Regions from separate parts of the Paenibacillus sp. SRL342 genome, predicted to be linked through region 1. Evidence: predicted binding sites of a transcription regulator. Region 1 holds the regulator's gene; each other region holds the start of a gene.

Region 1 (4,139 bases):
GTATCGTAACGGTTCAATAACTTGGTAAACACCCATCTTTTCCCGCGACTGTTATGTTCGATAACAACTGTACCTGGTTCGATTCTGAATTTGACGATATCGTCAACCCCAATTGAACGTTCACGATTACCCTTCGTCGTTATAATCCGATTACTGCTAATCTTGATGTATGGACGACGAAGCATGAAGATGACTGCCAAAAATACGTAAAGCAGCATCGTCACCCAGTCCCAGGTTGTCATCGGAGCTTGCACAAGGAACGTGCTCATAAACAGATACAAAAAGGCGAGACCAATCAAAAATATAGGGAACAAAAGGCTGCGTCCCTTAAAGACTTCTTCGCCTGGTGTACCTGTGATTGGTTGACCACTTTTTTTGCGCTGCTGATTTAACTGCTTGGAATTTTTCTTAACCGTTCTCTCGAACGAACGCGACATGAGAATCCCCCTTATGTGTCTTTGTATCGGCTTACATAACTGTAAACCAACATTTCCCCCTATAAATTGCACACTCAAAATAACAGGAAGAAACCTAAATATCATAATGATATCATTAGGTTTCGTTAGTGTTTGAGTTTGCCTTGGTGGCCTTTGTCATTCTCATCATCAACAATCTCAATGGTATCCAGTTGTTGTCTGAAATTGCTGCGAATATTACTCAAATAAATCTCTCTTAGCTCGGCACGTTCGGCAAGTTCTTCCTCCGACAATCCAGTGGACTTTTGCTTACGAGCCAATTCGTTAATGCGTGCTACCAGACTATCTATATCCAAGCTTGTCCCCTCCAAAAATACAAAGTCATATTAACTTTGCCATTATAAAGGCAGCTTGTCAAGCTGACACGCGTTAACACTCATTGATGTGCATTTTATTCTGCAAATTGCGGTAGAGCTAGTACTTGTCCCACTTGGATGGAAGTCGTATGAAGTTGATTCACTTTCTTAATTGCTTCTATATAAATACGTGTATCCATATTCGTCGGTTTATGTTCCAAAGAAATACTCCATAATGTTTCCCCTTGTGAAACAGCTATCTTTCCTCCAGGCAGAACATCATTCTCATTGCCGGCAAATACAGTTAAAACAGTGCTGCATCCAATAAATATAATCATAGAGGTAATGGCTACCTTTAACATCCATGAAGAAATCTTGAAACGCGCTAAAACCTTCTTGTAGTTCCCTATGTTAGACTTCACCAGTTCCGAATTCATTGGTTCATAAATGCTTTGATAAGTAGAATATCTCATTAAATACCCGCCTCCAAACGTTTGTTCCTATCTGTTGAAATCAATATAACACGAACACTTGTTTTGTTCAATATATTTTTAGAACAATTGTTCGCTTCTTTTTAGAAGGAGCAATATCTTATTTCAAGTACTTTTTCAAAACATTTGCAGTATTATGCTCTGACTTTTGGCCAATTTCTGTTCTATAAGTTAAAAAACACTGATTTAAAGCTATTTTATTTAGAACTTATGTTTGTACGAACGGAGGTTCTATGTTATAATTTTCCCAAACGTTACTAAAATGGGGTTGATACGGTATGTCGAAGATATCCAGCAGGCAGCAGGCTATTCTGGAGTTTATACGAAATGAAGTCCGGTTGAAGGGGTATCCTCCTTCCGTACGGGAAATTGGTGAAGCGGTTGGACTTGCTTCCAGCTCAACAGTACATGGACATTTGGATCGTTTGGAGAAAAAAGGTTTGATCCGACGCGACCCTACCAAGCCAAGAGCCATTGAGCTTTTGAGCCAGGAAGAATCTGAGCATTCTCATCAATTTGCTCATAGCGTTGCACGTATTCCTGTTGTTGGTAAGGTTACAGCCGGGGTTCCAATCACTGCAACCGAGAACATTGAAGACTACTTCCCTCTTCCTACACACTATGTAGGCGAACAGAAAGTGTTTATGCTTTCAGTAGTGGGAGATAGTATGGTGGAAGCTGGAATCGTTAATGGAGATTACGTTATTGTCCGTCAACAGCAAACTGCTGATAACGGTGATATCGTCGTTGCAATGACTGAAGACGATGAAGCTACAGTGAAAACGTTCTATAAAGAGAAAGATCATATTCGCCTTCAACCGGAGAATGCGACCTTCGAACCTTTACGTTTGAAACATGTTAGTATTCTGGGTAAAGTCATTGGCCTTTTCCGAGATATTCATTAATATTTAACTTGAGTAACAAAATTAGATGTAATGAAATACGAAAGAGGTTGCCCTGATCAACAGGACAACCTCTTTTTTTCATGTTTATGTTATTTTTGCGGCTAATTATTCACTGCGTTTCAGAACACTCTTGTGATGCGAGAACACATCAAAGCTCTGTTGTCCGTGATATGAGCCCATACCGCTCTCTCCTACACCACCAAACGGTAGATAATGTGAAGTCATATGAGAAAGTGTGTCATTAATACATCCCCCACCGAAGGATACTTGATTCAGAACCTGATCCTGCAGTTGCTCATCCTGTGTGAAAAGATATAGCGCCAATGGTTTTGGCCGGCGAACAATCTCATCCAGCATAGGATCAAGGTCACTGTACGTAAATACAGGAAGAATCGGACCGAAGATCTCTTCTTGCATGACAGCTGATTCCCAGTTCACATCGCCAAGTACAGTCGGCTCAATGAACAACTGCTCACGTACAGAACGTCCACCAATCAGCGTTTTGCCATCTGTGAGGAATTTCGACAACCGATCAAAGTTACGCGCGTTGACAATGTGCGGGAAATCAGCATTCTGTAACACATCATCCCCAAATTTATCTTTGATCTCAGCGCCAATCAGATTGATCAATTCATCATGAACTTGTTCATGTACAAGCAAGTAATCCGGAGCAACGCATGTTTGGCCTGCATTCAGGAACTTACCACGAACAATACGCTGGGCCACCAGCTTCAGATCTGCATCGCTATGGACAATAGCAGGACTCTTACCACCCAACTCAAGAGTTACAGGAGTCAAATGCTCCGCAGCTGCCTTCATAACAATGCGACCAACACCTGTGCTGCCTGTGAAGAAAATATAATCAAACTTCTCTTTCAACAATGCTGTGCTTGCCTCAACTTCACCTTCCATAACGGCAATATACTCCTCAGGGAAGATCTCCTTAATCAGATCATACGTCAGACGAGATACGGCTGGTGTTAATTCAGAAGGCTTGATAACTGCACAGTTACCGGCTGCAATTGCTCCAATCAGTGGACCAAAGGCCAGTTGGAAAGGATAGTTCCAAGGTGCAATAATAAGAGCCACTCCGTATGGTTCAGGGTAAATGGTGCTCACCCCATCCGGCATATTCGAATTGGTTGGAACTTGTTTTGGTGCAGCCCATTCCTGCAGGTGTTCTAATGCAAAATCCAGTTCACCCAAAACAATGCGAATCTCGGAACCGTAAGCTTCCGCCTCAGATTTGTTCAGATCCGCCCGAAGTGCATCTTGAATCCGTTGCTGATACTTTTCAATTCCTTTTCTAAGCTGTTGAAGCGCATTAATCCGATATTCGATATTTTTAGTTTGTCCTGTATAAAAAAATGTACGTTGTTCTGTCACAAGTTGTTTTGCCTGATCCATATCAACATCTCCAATTAATTATTTAAAATTTAATTGTTCAAAATTTAATTAAAGTATACCTCTTCTATATGAAACTTTCAACATACTAATGAAACATCCATTTGTATGTAATCGACGATGGTTGGAATTTTGAAAGAGTGATTGTAAGTATACTTTATATTTCGTGACTATCAGAATTTCTAAGGAAGCATTATTAAAATCTTTTGCCTCCGACAGTTTAATCCATTATAGAAAGAATTCTAATTTCAGTTTCTCTTCAATAGCTTAGTTGATAAATAATAATGGTATTGTTCTATTACTAACATGAATTGATACAATTCTTTAAATAAAGAGAGTTTTACGGTTTACCATTATCTTAATCGACGAACAAACGTGTTTTGTTATATAAATGTAAGCCTTGGTTACAGATAAACACAGGAATGTTACGTGAGATGATGAAGAAGAATTCAGGGGACATTTGTGGCCAATTTGCTTTCAGATGATTTATCCGTTCCCGGCCACAATTTTTACAGCAGCAGATTATAATCCAACAACTACTCCTAAGAGCATTCTTTGAAGAAAGTG
Region 2 (4,139 bases), 1.9 Mb from region 1:
GCAAGTTCAGAGACCAGCACACGTTGTTTGTTACCAACCAGTTCAGGCACGATGTGTTCATAGGTACGTGAATCCCGCAGGATGGCAGAGACGTGAATTCCACCTTTGTGAGCAAAAGCAGCATTGCCAACATAAGGCTGATTAATCGGCATATTCACATTGGCAATCTCGCTAACATAACGAGCCACGTTTGTAAGTTGTCTCATGGAATCCTCAGTAACACATTCATAACCAAGTTTCAGTTGCAGGTTCGGGATAATGGATGCGAGATTGGCGTTACCGCAACGCTCTCCATAACCGTTCATCGTTCCTTGCACCTGACGGGCTCCGGCTTGTACAGCGCTTAGTGTGTTGGCCACAGCCAGTTCACAATCATTATGTGTATGGATGCCGAGATGTGCATGAGGCAGGCTTCTATGCAGTGTGGATACGATCTCGTGTACCTCGTTTGGCATCGTCCCGCCGTTGGTATCACACATAACGAGCCAGTCCGCTCCAGCTTCGTGAGCTTTGGTCAAGACTGCTTGAGCATACTCCGGGTTATGTTTGAATCCGTCAAAGAAGTGTTCTGCGTCAAAGATTACTTCCATACCATTTTGTTTCAGATAGGCGATGGAATCATAGATCATGGACAAGTTTTCTTCCAATGTAGTCTGCAAAGCGGTGTGCACATGGAAGTCCCATGATTTACCAACCAGAGTTGCAGCCTGAGCACCAGATTCCATCATGCGCTTCAGGTTGGCATCTTCACTAGCAACACTGCCTTTTCGGCGGGTACTGCCAAAAGCAACAACCTTTGCGTTCAGGTTTAATTCCTTGACTCTTTTGAAAAACTCAATGTCCTTGGTATTGCTGCCGGGAATTCCGCCTTCAATATAATGGACACCCAGGTCATCAAGCTTCTTGGCAATTTTGAGTTTGTCGTCTGCCGATAAGCTGACACCCTCCCCTTGTGTGCCGTCACGTAAAGTCGTATCGAAGATGGAAATGGCCTTTGACATGAAGATCCTCCTTTGAGATAAAGCGCTCTTTTAAAAGATTGGATTGTAAGTTGGGAAAAGTTGTTAAGTACGTTAGTGAACGAATCCTTCGATTCGGCAACGCTACACTGTGTTAAACTCGATGCGCTGATTTGTCCTAAAGTCGTCAATTTGTATAATTAATTATTATAGCACCATTATAGCCAAATGCTACATAGAAATCGCAGTTTCATGTAACAATTAACGGATTTTAGAGAAAAAAGAAGGGTGGTAATCATAATCCGAATGTATGTTATAATCTATTATTGAGTTTTAATTGGAATATATGGAAGAAAAGGAGGGATAATTTTGAGTTTTGTATGGGAAAGTACAGTTATTGCCCTGATCACTTTGATTCTTTTTGTAAGTGTAGGCTGGTTGATTATTCGGTCTCTGATCAGATCTCGCAGAAAATAAATGTTCGTGACTGAATTAACATAACGGGTTTGATATACTATAGAAGAAAGAAATTCGTTTCATTAATTAGTGTGCAAGAAAGGGCGGGGGTTCATGATGTCTTCAGACGGCAATCCTCCAGCAAATGTGGATCAATATTACCCTGCAGCCGGACGGGTGATTCTGCATGTCGATATGAATGCTTTCTACTGCTCTGTACATGAAGCCGAGGAACCAGATTTATATAGAGGAAAAGCAACGGCCGTTGCGGGCAGCAGTGAACTGCGAAAGGGTGTAATTGTAACCTGCTCATATGCCGCTCGTAATCGAGGCATCTCAACAGGTATGGTTGTGCACCAAGCCATGAAAAAGTGCCCTGATCTCATTGTGATTCGTCCTGATTTCCATTTGTATCGTCAATATTCAAGAGCGTTCATGCAGATTGCGTATAGTTATACGCCTCAACTTGAGGCTACATCCATTGATGAATGTTATCTTGATATTACAGGTTCAAGGCAATTCGGGAATCCAATGGAGATTGCGGAGAGCATTCAGCGTAGAATCAAGGATGAATTGGGACTGCCATGTTCCATTGGCATTGCACCCAACAAATTATTGGCGAAAATGGCTTCGGATCTGAAAAAACCGAATGGTATCTCCATTTTGCGCATGAGGGACGTACCCCGGATTCTATGGCACAGACCATGCAACGAGATGTTTGGCATTGGCAAAAAAACGGCTGAAAAGCTAAAAAAACTGGGCATTGAAACGATTGGTCAATTGGCCAAGTCGGATGAGAACATGTTGACCGAACTATTTGGAGTTAATGGAACATGGCTCAAAAATTCCGCCAATGGCATTAACCACTCCGCAGTTCACGCGGAACGTGAGGCCAATAAATCCATTGGGCATACAACCACTTTACCGGCGGATGTATCGGATATGAATGAGATTCATCGAGTGTTCCTCAATATAAGTGACCAGGTAGCCAGAAGGTTGCGCAAGCACGAAATGTTCAGCCAGGGTATTCAGATTACAATCCGGACACCGGATATGAAGACAATCACCCGATCACGTCTAATGGAAGTTCCTACGGAGGATGCAACGGTCATTTACCGTGAGGCCTGTAAACTATTTGAGAAGCATTGGGGTAGTGGCAAGCCTGTACGCATGTTGGGTGTGACACTTCAAAACCTGATTCCAAGAGAAGAATCGGCTGTACAGATGGACTTGTTCGAATATGAGCAGAAGCCCAAGAAGGACAATCTCATTCGGATTATGGATCAGTTACGTGATAAATTTGGTGAGAATGCTGTTGTGACCGCCGGCATGCTTGGAGACGATCCTTCCGTGTTGCTTCGCAATCATAAAGTGCGCGGTACTTCCCTGCAAAAAGATAACTTGCAAAGTCTTGATTAAATAAGGGATAATAGAGACTTGTGGTTGCAAAATGATTTGTAATTATCCTTACTTTGTATTAATATGTTTCTAGATAAAGACACTGTACGTTTCGAATTTTAGGAGGAGAGAATGTAAATGAGTAAATATACTTGGGTTGAAAAAGACACATGCATCGCATGTGGCGCTTGTGGAGCAACGGCTCCAGACATCTACGATTATGATGATGAAGGTTTGGCAGAAGTTATCTTTGACGGCGATGCTAACCATGGTGTCAAAGCTATTCCAGACGACTTGTTTGATGATATGCAGGATGCATGCGATGGCTGCCCTACAGATTCAATCAAAGTAGCGGACGAGCCTTTCAATAAAGAAGGCTAAGTATTTCTCCTATGAACACAAAGCACCTTCTTTTGTCTTAACGACAAGGGAAGGTGCTTTTTTTTGCATTCATTTAACTGTGATTATCTGACTATGGATCAAGGACGAACATTGTCGAACCCCCTTTTTTCCACCGGGTACTCAAGTCCTATGGATTCAACGCTTGGTTATGCCGATATATAATGATATACGGAAAAAGGCGAAATAGTGGAGGATCGGATGCAAAATACTCATCTAAGAACATATGTCAAGAAACATCCAGACAATAAAATGGCTTGGTACTTGCTCGGAAAGGAGTACTTGGGCGAAGGACAGGAGGCCAAAGCCAATTATTGCTTTCAGCAAGCGGGCGAGGTTTATGAGGCATTTGAACGCAGTAAAGCTCCTGCTGACATCTGGGTAGACTATCAGGATAAACTGGTCGAGATGTCCGAGCAAAAAGAGAAAAAACAACGTAGACGCAAAATGTGGCTTACGTTGTTCATGCTGCTTGTGCTGGCAGGTCTGCCACCTGCGGACGCTCCGGGTTTCAGTCGTGAAGCGGCCGACGCACTGTCAGCAGCACTGGAATCCACAGATGATATCGCAGCGCCTGTAGAAGCGGATCAACAGGCTGGGACTGCATCCATTGCGCCAAGCAATGTGTTCACTGCTGCGGCATTTGGTGGAGGTAATCATGGCGAGGCTGCTCTCGCAGCTGCCTGGTCTGGGTCTGGTCCAAAAGTAGAGACTTCTGCTGTACTGGGTATGCAAACCTCGGATGACTGGTCTTTATGGAAGCGAAATATGCCTGTGAAATACATAGTACAAACCAATACAAGCGGGAAATTGACTGCACAGAGTTATGATGCCAAGCAATGTAACTGTGAACCTCCTGAAATTACACCGAAAATCAAAAAGATGGCCTTGGCGTGGACCGCCAAGCAGGAAGCAGCTGCATCCTTA
Region 3 (4,139 bases), 1.6 Mb from region 1:
TCAGTTCTTCGTTGTCCGGAAATTGGGATAGGCCGTCCTGTTCTGCTTCTTCATATAAATCCTCGTCATGTTGATCCATTCTGGTCTCCCCTTTCATAACATTTTCATTCTGACTACGCCAAGCACATCTTCACATAAGACATAGAACACTAATAATACAAAAGACCGGGAACTCTGCCCGGCCTTTACTCCACAGTTAGCGTGCCAACAGCCCCTGTCCATTGGGACAGGGGCTGTTGGACAGCACGAGTACCCCACTACAATCCATTATCCAGATTGATCCAAGCTCAATCAGATAAGTTTACGGAGTCCAGTGGGGAACACCCTCAGGATCCTCCCTACAAGGGAGGTTTTGAGAGATTACTCGTTGATTTCAAACAATTCTTGTTCTTCTGCTGCTTCTTTTTGTTGCTCTTCACTCGTTGGCGCAGGAACTGCAGTAACCAAGTTACTGGCTACACGAATTTTTTGTTCAATGATGTCAGCAATATCTTTATGCTCTTTCATGAACTGCTTGGCGTTCTCACGACCTTGTCCTAAACGCTCGCCTTCGTAGGAGTACCATGCACCACTTTTATTAACGATGTCCAGCTCTGTACCAATGTCAATGATACTGCCTTCTCTCGAAATACCCTCGCCATACATGATATCCACTTCCGCTTGTTTAAACGGAGGTGCCACTTTGTTTTTCACAACTTTAATACGAGTACGGTTACCAATCATGTCATTGCCTGATTTGATACTCTCAATACGACGCACATCCAGACGTACTGTGGAATAAAACTTCAGAGCACGACCACCAGGTGTTGTTTCCGGGTTACCAAACATAACGCCGACTTTCTCACGAAGCTGGTTAATGAAGATTGCGATTGTTTTGGATTTGCTGATTGCACCAGACAGTTTACGCAGCGCCTGAGACATCAAACGCGCTTGCAAACCAACGTGTGAATCACCCATTTCGCCTTCAATCTCTGCTTTTGGAACCAATGCGGCTACAGAGTCAATAACGACGATATCTACTGCACCACTGCGTACAAGAGCTTCTGCAATTTCCAGCCCTTGCTCACCCGTATCTGGCTGAGACAGAAGCAATTCATCAATATTAACACCAAGTTTGCTTGCGTATTGTGGGTCAAGAGCATGCTCGGCATCGATAAATGCAGCTTGTCCACCCGCTCTTTGTACTTCAGCGATAGCATGCAATGCTACGGTTGTTTTACCAGAGGATTCGGGTCCATATATTTCAACAATACGGCCTTTAGGCAAGCCGCCTGTTCCTAATGCAATATCCAAAGCCAAGGAACCGCTGGGAATAATTTCCACATTCATATGAGTGGACTCACCCAGTTTCATGATGGATCCTTTACCAAATTGCTTCTCTATTTGACGGAGCGCCATATCAAGCGCGGCACGACGGTCTGACAATAAGCTCACACCCTTTACTGTTTATAAGATAATAATACCTTGTTTTAACACGTTTGCCAAGCTTTTTTTCGAACATACATTCGTTTTTTTTGTAAAGGCCGAGGCGCCTCTTCCTCAAGGAAACTTTCCATTAAACAGAAAAAAGAACCGTAAACAAGGCTTTAAAGCCTAATTCTACGGTTCTTCCGTCTTCCTTAATTATACTTGCTTGGAACTGTAAATGCAATTGAAGCTATTAACTAATCAATCCATCGCCACAAGTTTTTGCCATAAGCGATAGAGAATCGCTTTGGCTGAACGAATGCGAACCGTCTCACGATTACCATTAATACGCAGCTCATGAATTTCCGTCTCTTTTCCACGTTCGGCAAGAGCGATGAAGACAAGTCCGGGTGGTTTGCGTTCCGAATATCCCGGTCCAGCTACACCGGTAACAGCCAGGCCAAAATCAGCATCGCCAATCATGCGGATCTGCTCAGCAAGTACTTTTGCAACCTCAGGACTTACCGCCCCAGGTGCATCTTCACCTTCCAGATAATCATGAGGCACATTCAGCAGCTTTTCTTTAATTTCATTGGAGTAACAAACAATTCCACCTTTGAGCATTGACGCACTTCCGGGTACAGAGGTCAGACTTTGCATGACAAGCCCTCCTGTACAGCTCTCAGCAGCGCTGAGCGTCAGCCCCATGTCAGACATCATGGTTACAATCGTGTACTCTATAGGCACATCCTCGTTCGCGTAGAGATGTTCTGTCAAACGCTCCCGAATCTGAACCTCCATCGCATCCAGCTTCAGCTTCGCCTCTCCCTCACTCGCAGCCTTTGTGGAGACACGTACCGTAACTTCGCCTTCGCTCGCGTAAGGAGCAATCGTAGGGTCTGTCTGCGCGTCAATCAGATCCAGAAGTCGATCTTCAAGAGCAGATTCACCAATACCTGCGAATTTGAGCATTCGGGAATAGATCGGCATCTCTTCTGTGAGTACATGCTGGAACAGCCAAGGTTTGACTTCCTGTTCAAACATTGGAATCAGCTCTTTAGGTGGTCCAGGCATCACAACATAATATTTGTCATTGTCAGAAATCGCATTTCCTGCCGCAAGGCCTGTTTCGTTGGCCAGAGGTGTTCCGCCATCAATAACGATCGCCTGACGTCGGTTATTCTCTGTCATGTCCACATTACGATCTCTGAAAAAGCTCTCAATTTTGTCCATAGCCATTCGATCTGTATGCAGTTTCCGGTTAAGAACAGCTGCGAGCGCATCCTTGGTCAGATCATCTTGGGTAGGTCCGATGCCACCGGAAAATAAAATAACGTCTGCACGGCTCTGCGCAATGCGAATAGCTTCACTAAGCCGGTTCAGGTTATCCCCAACCACCGTTTGGAAATATACATCGATCCCCATCGCAGCCAATTCACGGGATAGGTATCTGGCATTGGTATTGACGATTTGTCCAAGCAGTAGCTCTGTGCCAACTGCAATGATTTCTGCCTTCATTGAGCATCCTCCTGTACACGTGGTGAGTGATCAAAGGGCAATAGGATAATTTCCTATTGCCCCTGACCCAATGCTTCCTTCATGATTACCCATTTAAGAACAAACCATTATGCTTTTGTAAAATGAAGCAGGTTTTTGTTTTTGATAAAGTAATCGATACCCGACCAGATGGTAATAAGCGCTGCTGCCCATACCGCGATAATATCGACGTGAATACCCGTGTATGAAAACGGGAAATTGTTCAACAGCAACAGCACAATCGCCACAATCTGCACTACAGTCTTCAGCTTGCCCCAAGCACTGGCGGCAACAACCGAACCATCCAGCAATGCAATTTGACGCAAGCCGGTAACTGCAAATTCACGACTAATAATCACAACTGCAATCCAGGAATCCAGCTTGCCCATCTCCACAAGCGAGATCAAAACTGCAGTAACCAGCAGCTTGTCTGCGAGTGGATCGAGCAGTTTCCCCAGATTGGTAACCATGTTATTTTTCCGCGCAAGGTATCCGTCAATTCCATCTGTGCTTGCGGCGATGATAAAAATAACAGCAGCAATCAGTTGATTATACGGAAGCGACAAGCTTCCAAGCTGCAACGGCTCTGGATAAAATGGAAAATCCACGAGCAGGAACACCATCAAAAAAGGGATTAAGCAAATTCGTGCAAGCGTAATCCGGTTGGGTAAATTCACAAGACGCCCTCCCTCATATCCTCCATTACTCCAAACAATCATCATAATCCCGTTATCATCATCCGGAACATGAAATGTACAAGTTTCAATGTCAATCCATATTAACATGATCCCACTATGTAGAAACGCAAAAAATAAAGTCAACCGCTCAAAAGCAAAACGCTTTAAACGTTCCGGTGACTTCCAGAAGATGTACTGCTTTTCACAAAGTCAGCAAACGATGAGGACTGGACTTGATGCTTGACTGCCAGCAATGCACACTTAGTATAATATACGCCCAATACCGTGTCAAAAAACACGTTGGCTACAGAAAGGCCATATTATTTGAAATTTGTATATTGCAAATCCAGAGGCAGGTTAGCACCATTTAACAGCTGCATGACAGCTTGCAAATCATTTTTACTCTTACCAGTTACCCGGAGTTGGTCTCCCTGAATCTGACTCTTCACCTTCATCTTGGAATCCCGAATCAGGATATTGATTTTCTTGGCGATGTCCTGATCAATCCCCTGTTTAAAA
Region 4 (4,139 bases), 490 kb from region 1:
ATTTTTCCATGAGCCACCTGCAAACTGCATGACAGTCAATTTATTATTTGTTGAATCTTTAAAAGCAAAATAAGGAATTCCGTTAGCGTCAAAAATAAGTTTGGACATCTCTAGTGCAACACCTGTCGTAAAGCCGGCCGTTCCAACGGTCTCCCACTGATTTCCATTCAATTTTTTCACCGTCACTTTAGTACTTGCAGCATGATCCCGGTAACCAACGTAAGGGGTATCATCAGGACTAAAAGCAAGTGTAACGTAAACTGCAGCTCCTGCAGAAAAACCAACACTACCCACAATCTCCCATTGTTCTCCGCTAAATTTCATAACTGTTGCTTTACTTCCATTATCACCATCCTGATAAGCTGCGTATGGAGTATTATGAGAATCAAATGCGAGCGATGAGGTGTTATGTATCTCGCCAGTAGAGAAACCTGCAGGACCTAAGGATTGCCATGCTCCAGAAACATATTTTAGAACCGTTGCTTTCCCGCCTTTGGTTCCATCCTTAAATACGGTATACGGCGTACCCTCCCGATCAAAAACCAACGTAATATTCTCCGCCTGCCCTAATGTTAAGCCAGCCTCTCCTACATTTGTCCACGTTCCACTTGCTGCATGGGCTTGTTCTACGCCCAACGTCTGAAATCCTGGAAATCCTCCAAATAATAAAGCAACCACAATTAACATCGTTATCAGTTTTTTAGGCTGCAGTAAGCGCTTGTTCATCACTATCATCCTTCCGTTCGTTCCTATTTAAATGCGATACTCTGCTTCATCCAGCTCGATTCCCGTCGCAACCTACATATCTATTTGAGAGCTAATCTACTACTTTGGTCGTATTTTCATCCAACGTACACTTGTTGAATATGTATTTTTTAAAATATTAGTACTCCTTTCAATGTGGTTTGAAATTTTAAAGATATTATAACGAGCTACTATAAACAAACTCTAAACATGGTGAGTAACTTCTCCTTCATGTTTTGCATTTCGATAATGTGAAATTGCGTATATTCCTTATCCCATAAGGGCTTTCAAATGATTCAAACTACCTTTAAGAGAGAATGTAAATATTTTCAGGTTGAAACCTGCATGGTTCAAGAATATGCTGACTATAATATAAACAGGAACATTTGTTCCGGAATAGAACGATATATTTATGTTTAAGGAAGTGAACATATGGCCTCCTCTTCCACTTCAGCCCCAACTCCTGCGGATGAAGATCATCGTCTGATCAAGGGGATGGTTGTGCGTACGCTTTTGCTGGATGTACTGGAACGGGATATTCGAACTCTGGATACCCTGCTTCTAAAAATGCCTGAGGTCTATATTCTGTCGCTCACCCGCATTCAGAACGAAGTACTTAAGGAGATGCTGGGACTACGCAAACAGATGAAAACCCGTGGAGTAAAAGTTCTGGAGGAAACGCGGGGAAAGGATGGCATCGAAACCGTTTATTTGTGCAGGGGATACATGCAACGGTTCTATATGCTCTGGACATTTGCACGCAATGAGGTCAAAAAAGAGCTGAGTCTCCATCTGCAGATGGATTTGACACAACAGGTTTGACAATTGAACGGGTTGACCACAGAAGGTTACGTTCATTAAGATGGAGAAGAGATATCCAACCATCCAATAAGGCATGAAATAATTCAAACTGGATATACTCTCAACGTCTTATCAATCAAGGAGCTGTACTTCATGGATTTGAATACACATTCGATTAAACAAACACCCGCACATACAGGCATTGCCGCAGATGTAACAGAACTGATCGGCCAGACACCTGCCGTTAAACTGAACAGACTCACAGGCAGCAACTCTGCTGATGTATACGTGAAACTGGAATACTTCAACCCAAGTGGCAGCGTCAAAGACCGTGCCGCCTACAACCTGATCGTTCAGGCTGAACTTGCGGGACACTTGCTCCCTGGTGCTACCATTATTGAACCGACGAGCGGCAATACCGGGATTGGTCTTGCGATGAATGCCGCCGCCAAAGGATATAAAGCCATTCTGATTATGCCGGACAATATGTCCAAGGAGCGCATCAACATTCTGAAAGCCTACGGCGCAGATGTGGTGCTCACCCCTGCTGCGGAGCGGATGCCTGGTGCGATTCGCAAAGCAAAAGAAATTCAGGCAGATATTCCTGGAAGTTTCATTCCGCAGCAATTCGAGAATCAGGCGAACCCGGACATTCACCGGATCACAACGGCTCCCGAGATTATGCAGCAGATGGAAGGCAAGCTGGACGCCTTCATCGCTACGGCGGGAACTGGCGGAACCATTACCGGTACCGGGGAGGAACTGCGCAAGCAGTTGCCCGATATCCGCATCTATGCGGTGGAGCCCAAAGGTTCTCCGGTGTTGTCCGGTGGCGAGCCCGGACCACACAAGCTCGTCGGTACAAGTCCGGGGTTCATTCCGGACATCCTGAATACCGACGTGTGGGATGCCATCATCCAGGTGTCCGATGAGGACGCACTGGATACGATGCGGCAGCTTGCTGCCCGGGAAGGGCTGTTGCTCGGCCCTTCCTCTGGCGCTTCGGTGTGGGCATCCCTTCGCATCGCGAAGGAACTGGGGCCGGGGCACCGAGTGCTCTGCATTGCGCCGGATATCGGGGAACGGTATCTGAGCATGGGTATTTTTTAACACAGCAAACATCTATACACATCAAAAAGGGGCCTCCATGTCACATAAGTCATGAGCATGACAGAGGTCCTCCCTTATTAACGCTCCTTGGTCATTGGTTCTAATGAACCTGACACACGCTATTCGCTCCTACTTGCGCAGGTCTGACGTGTAACGAATCACATCGACGTTATTTCTCCAAATTCGGTCGATTCCAGGTTGAAAGCCATTTTCGGACGGGATAACGTTACTGAGATTCGTTAGAATTCACATCTCTTAATTATCACTCTAATAAGGTGCGGTAGATTCGTTAGAATGTTGGAGCGATTGGTAGCGAGGAGCGAGGGAAAATCCCTCGAAAAAAAGGGAAGCGAAGTACATTAGAGAAACTATCAAAACAAAAAAAGCCCTTGCTCACTTACGGATGGTGTATCCGCAGAGAACAAGAACTTATTTTGGCAAAAAACTTTATCATCAAAAATAAAGCAAGAATATTTAACGTAAGCTGGTTAGTATGTCAGGGTTGTCCATTCCACACCTTCAGGAAGCAGGGCCGCAATGCGGTCTTTAGCTTCCTTTTTGGTATACAGCGATTCATCGAGAATGACCGCGGAACCAGAATCTGTGCTTGTCCGAATCAGACGTCCGAGACCTTGCTTCACACGCAAGAGCATATACGGAAGATCAATCTCTTCGTATGGTGCTGCCGACGCACTGCGTTTTGCATTGAAGACAGGGTCCTGTGGTGGATACGGAAGCGACCAGATCATGACATTGGATAATGACGGGCCTGGAACGTCCAGTCCTTCCCACAGATTAACGGAGCACAGCACACTCTCCTCATCCTGTTGGAACGCCGCAATCAGATCACTGATCTCCCGGTCGCCTTCGTACATAAAGCGCAAACCTTCTGCTTCAGGTACATGAACGATGTCCTGCTTGAATGCGCGTAGTTCTTCCATCGTACGGAACAGAATCAGCGCACGTCCTCCACTCTCCTGAAGCATGGACACCGCGTCCCGCATACGATTTTCGTTCTCCGGGTGACCCGGTATAGCTTCATCGGTAATCTTCATCTTCATTTTGTCCGCATAATCATACGGGGAAGCCACCGAGAATGATACAAAATCATCAATGCCCAGGCTGTCCGCCACATAACGGAATGAACTGTCCACAGATAACGTTGCGGAGGAGAACACGATTGGAATACCTGTGTTGAACACACGCTCATTCAGCATTTCCTTCACGGTACGCGGCATGATCGATAAGGTCGTCTCATCCTCGCTCTCTTCCGCCCAACAGATGTAACCATCTTCCTTGCGGAACAAGGCAAGCGCAGACTGAATCATATCAAGATGTTCTTCCACGACACGCATCTGGTAACCATCCAGCGAGAACAATCCGCTCTCAAATACCAATTCTTCGCCGATTGCATCCAGCACACTCGTCAGACGTTCAATCTCACGTAGCAGTGGCGGCTCTACCCGAACTTCTTTCCGTTCCGA

Evidence for each region. The regulator LexA, encoded in region 1, represses DNA repair genes until DNA is damaged. The targets are predictions, from matches to a motif close to CGAACATATGTTCG.
Region 2: AC4E8D_RS10735 (DNA polymerase IV) is a predicted target of LexA. The motif match lies at 1,430-1,443, and genes of this name have one in related genera.
Region 3: recA (recombinase RecA) is a predicted target of LexA. The motif match lies at 1,495-1,508, and genes of this name have one in related genera.
Region 4: AC4E8D_RS20655 (YhjD family protein) is a predicted target of LexA. The motif match lies at 1,124-1,137, and genes of this name have one in related genera.

What each region holds. Positions count from the first base shown of each region.
Region 1 is NZ_OZ481790.1:4,197,494-4,201,632, forward strand. Features, by position in the region: gene AC4E8D_RS18365 (hypothetical protein) at 1-437, opposite strand, end outside; gene AC4E8D_RS18370 (DUF896 domain-containing protein) at 563-772, opposite strand; gene AC4E8D_RS18375 (LysM peptidoglycan-binding domain-containing protein) at 868-1,245, opposite strand; gene lexA (transcriptional repressor LexA) at 1,542-2,168, shown strand; gene AC4E8D_RS18385 (aldehyde dehydrogenase) at 2,274-3,575, opposite strand.
Region 2 is NZ_OZ481790.1:2,316,089-2,320,227, forward strand. Features, by position in the region: gene cimA (citramalate synthase) at 1-1,001, opposite strand, end outside; gene AC4E8D_RS10735 (DNA polymerase IV) at 1,533-2,834, shown strand; gene AC4E8D_RS10740 (ferredoxin) at 2,952-3,194, shown strand; gene AC4E8D_RS10745 (L,D-transpeptidase family protein) at 3,414-4,139, shown strand, end outside.
Region 3 is NZ_OZ481790.1:2,598,607-2,602,745, reverse strand. Features, by position in the region: gene AC4E8D_RS11985 (regulatory protein RecX) at 1-79, opposite strand, end outside; gene recA (recombinase RecA) at 361-1,425, opposite strand; gene AC4E8D_RS11975 (competence/damage-inducible protein A) at 1,669-2,925, opposite strand; gene pgsA (CDP-diacylglycerol--glycerol-3-phosphate 3-phosphatidyltransferase) at 3,033-3,620, opposite strand; gene AC4E8D_RS11965 (YajQ family cyclic di-GMP-binding protein) at 3,941-4,139, opposite strand, start outside.
Region 4 is NZ_OZ481790.1:4,690,492-4,694,630, forward strand. Features, by position in the region: gene AC4E8D_RS20650 (S-layer homology domain-containing protein) at 1-726, opposite strand, end outside; gene AC4E8D_RS20655 (YhjD family protein) at 1,177-1,566, shown strand; gene cysK (cysteine synthase A) at 1,699-2,655, shown strand; gene AC4E8D_RS20665 (ATP-dependent DNA helicase) at 3,144-4,139, opposite strand, start outside.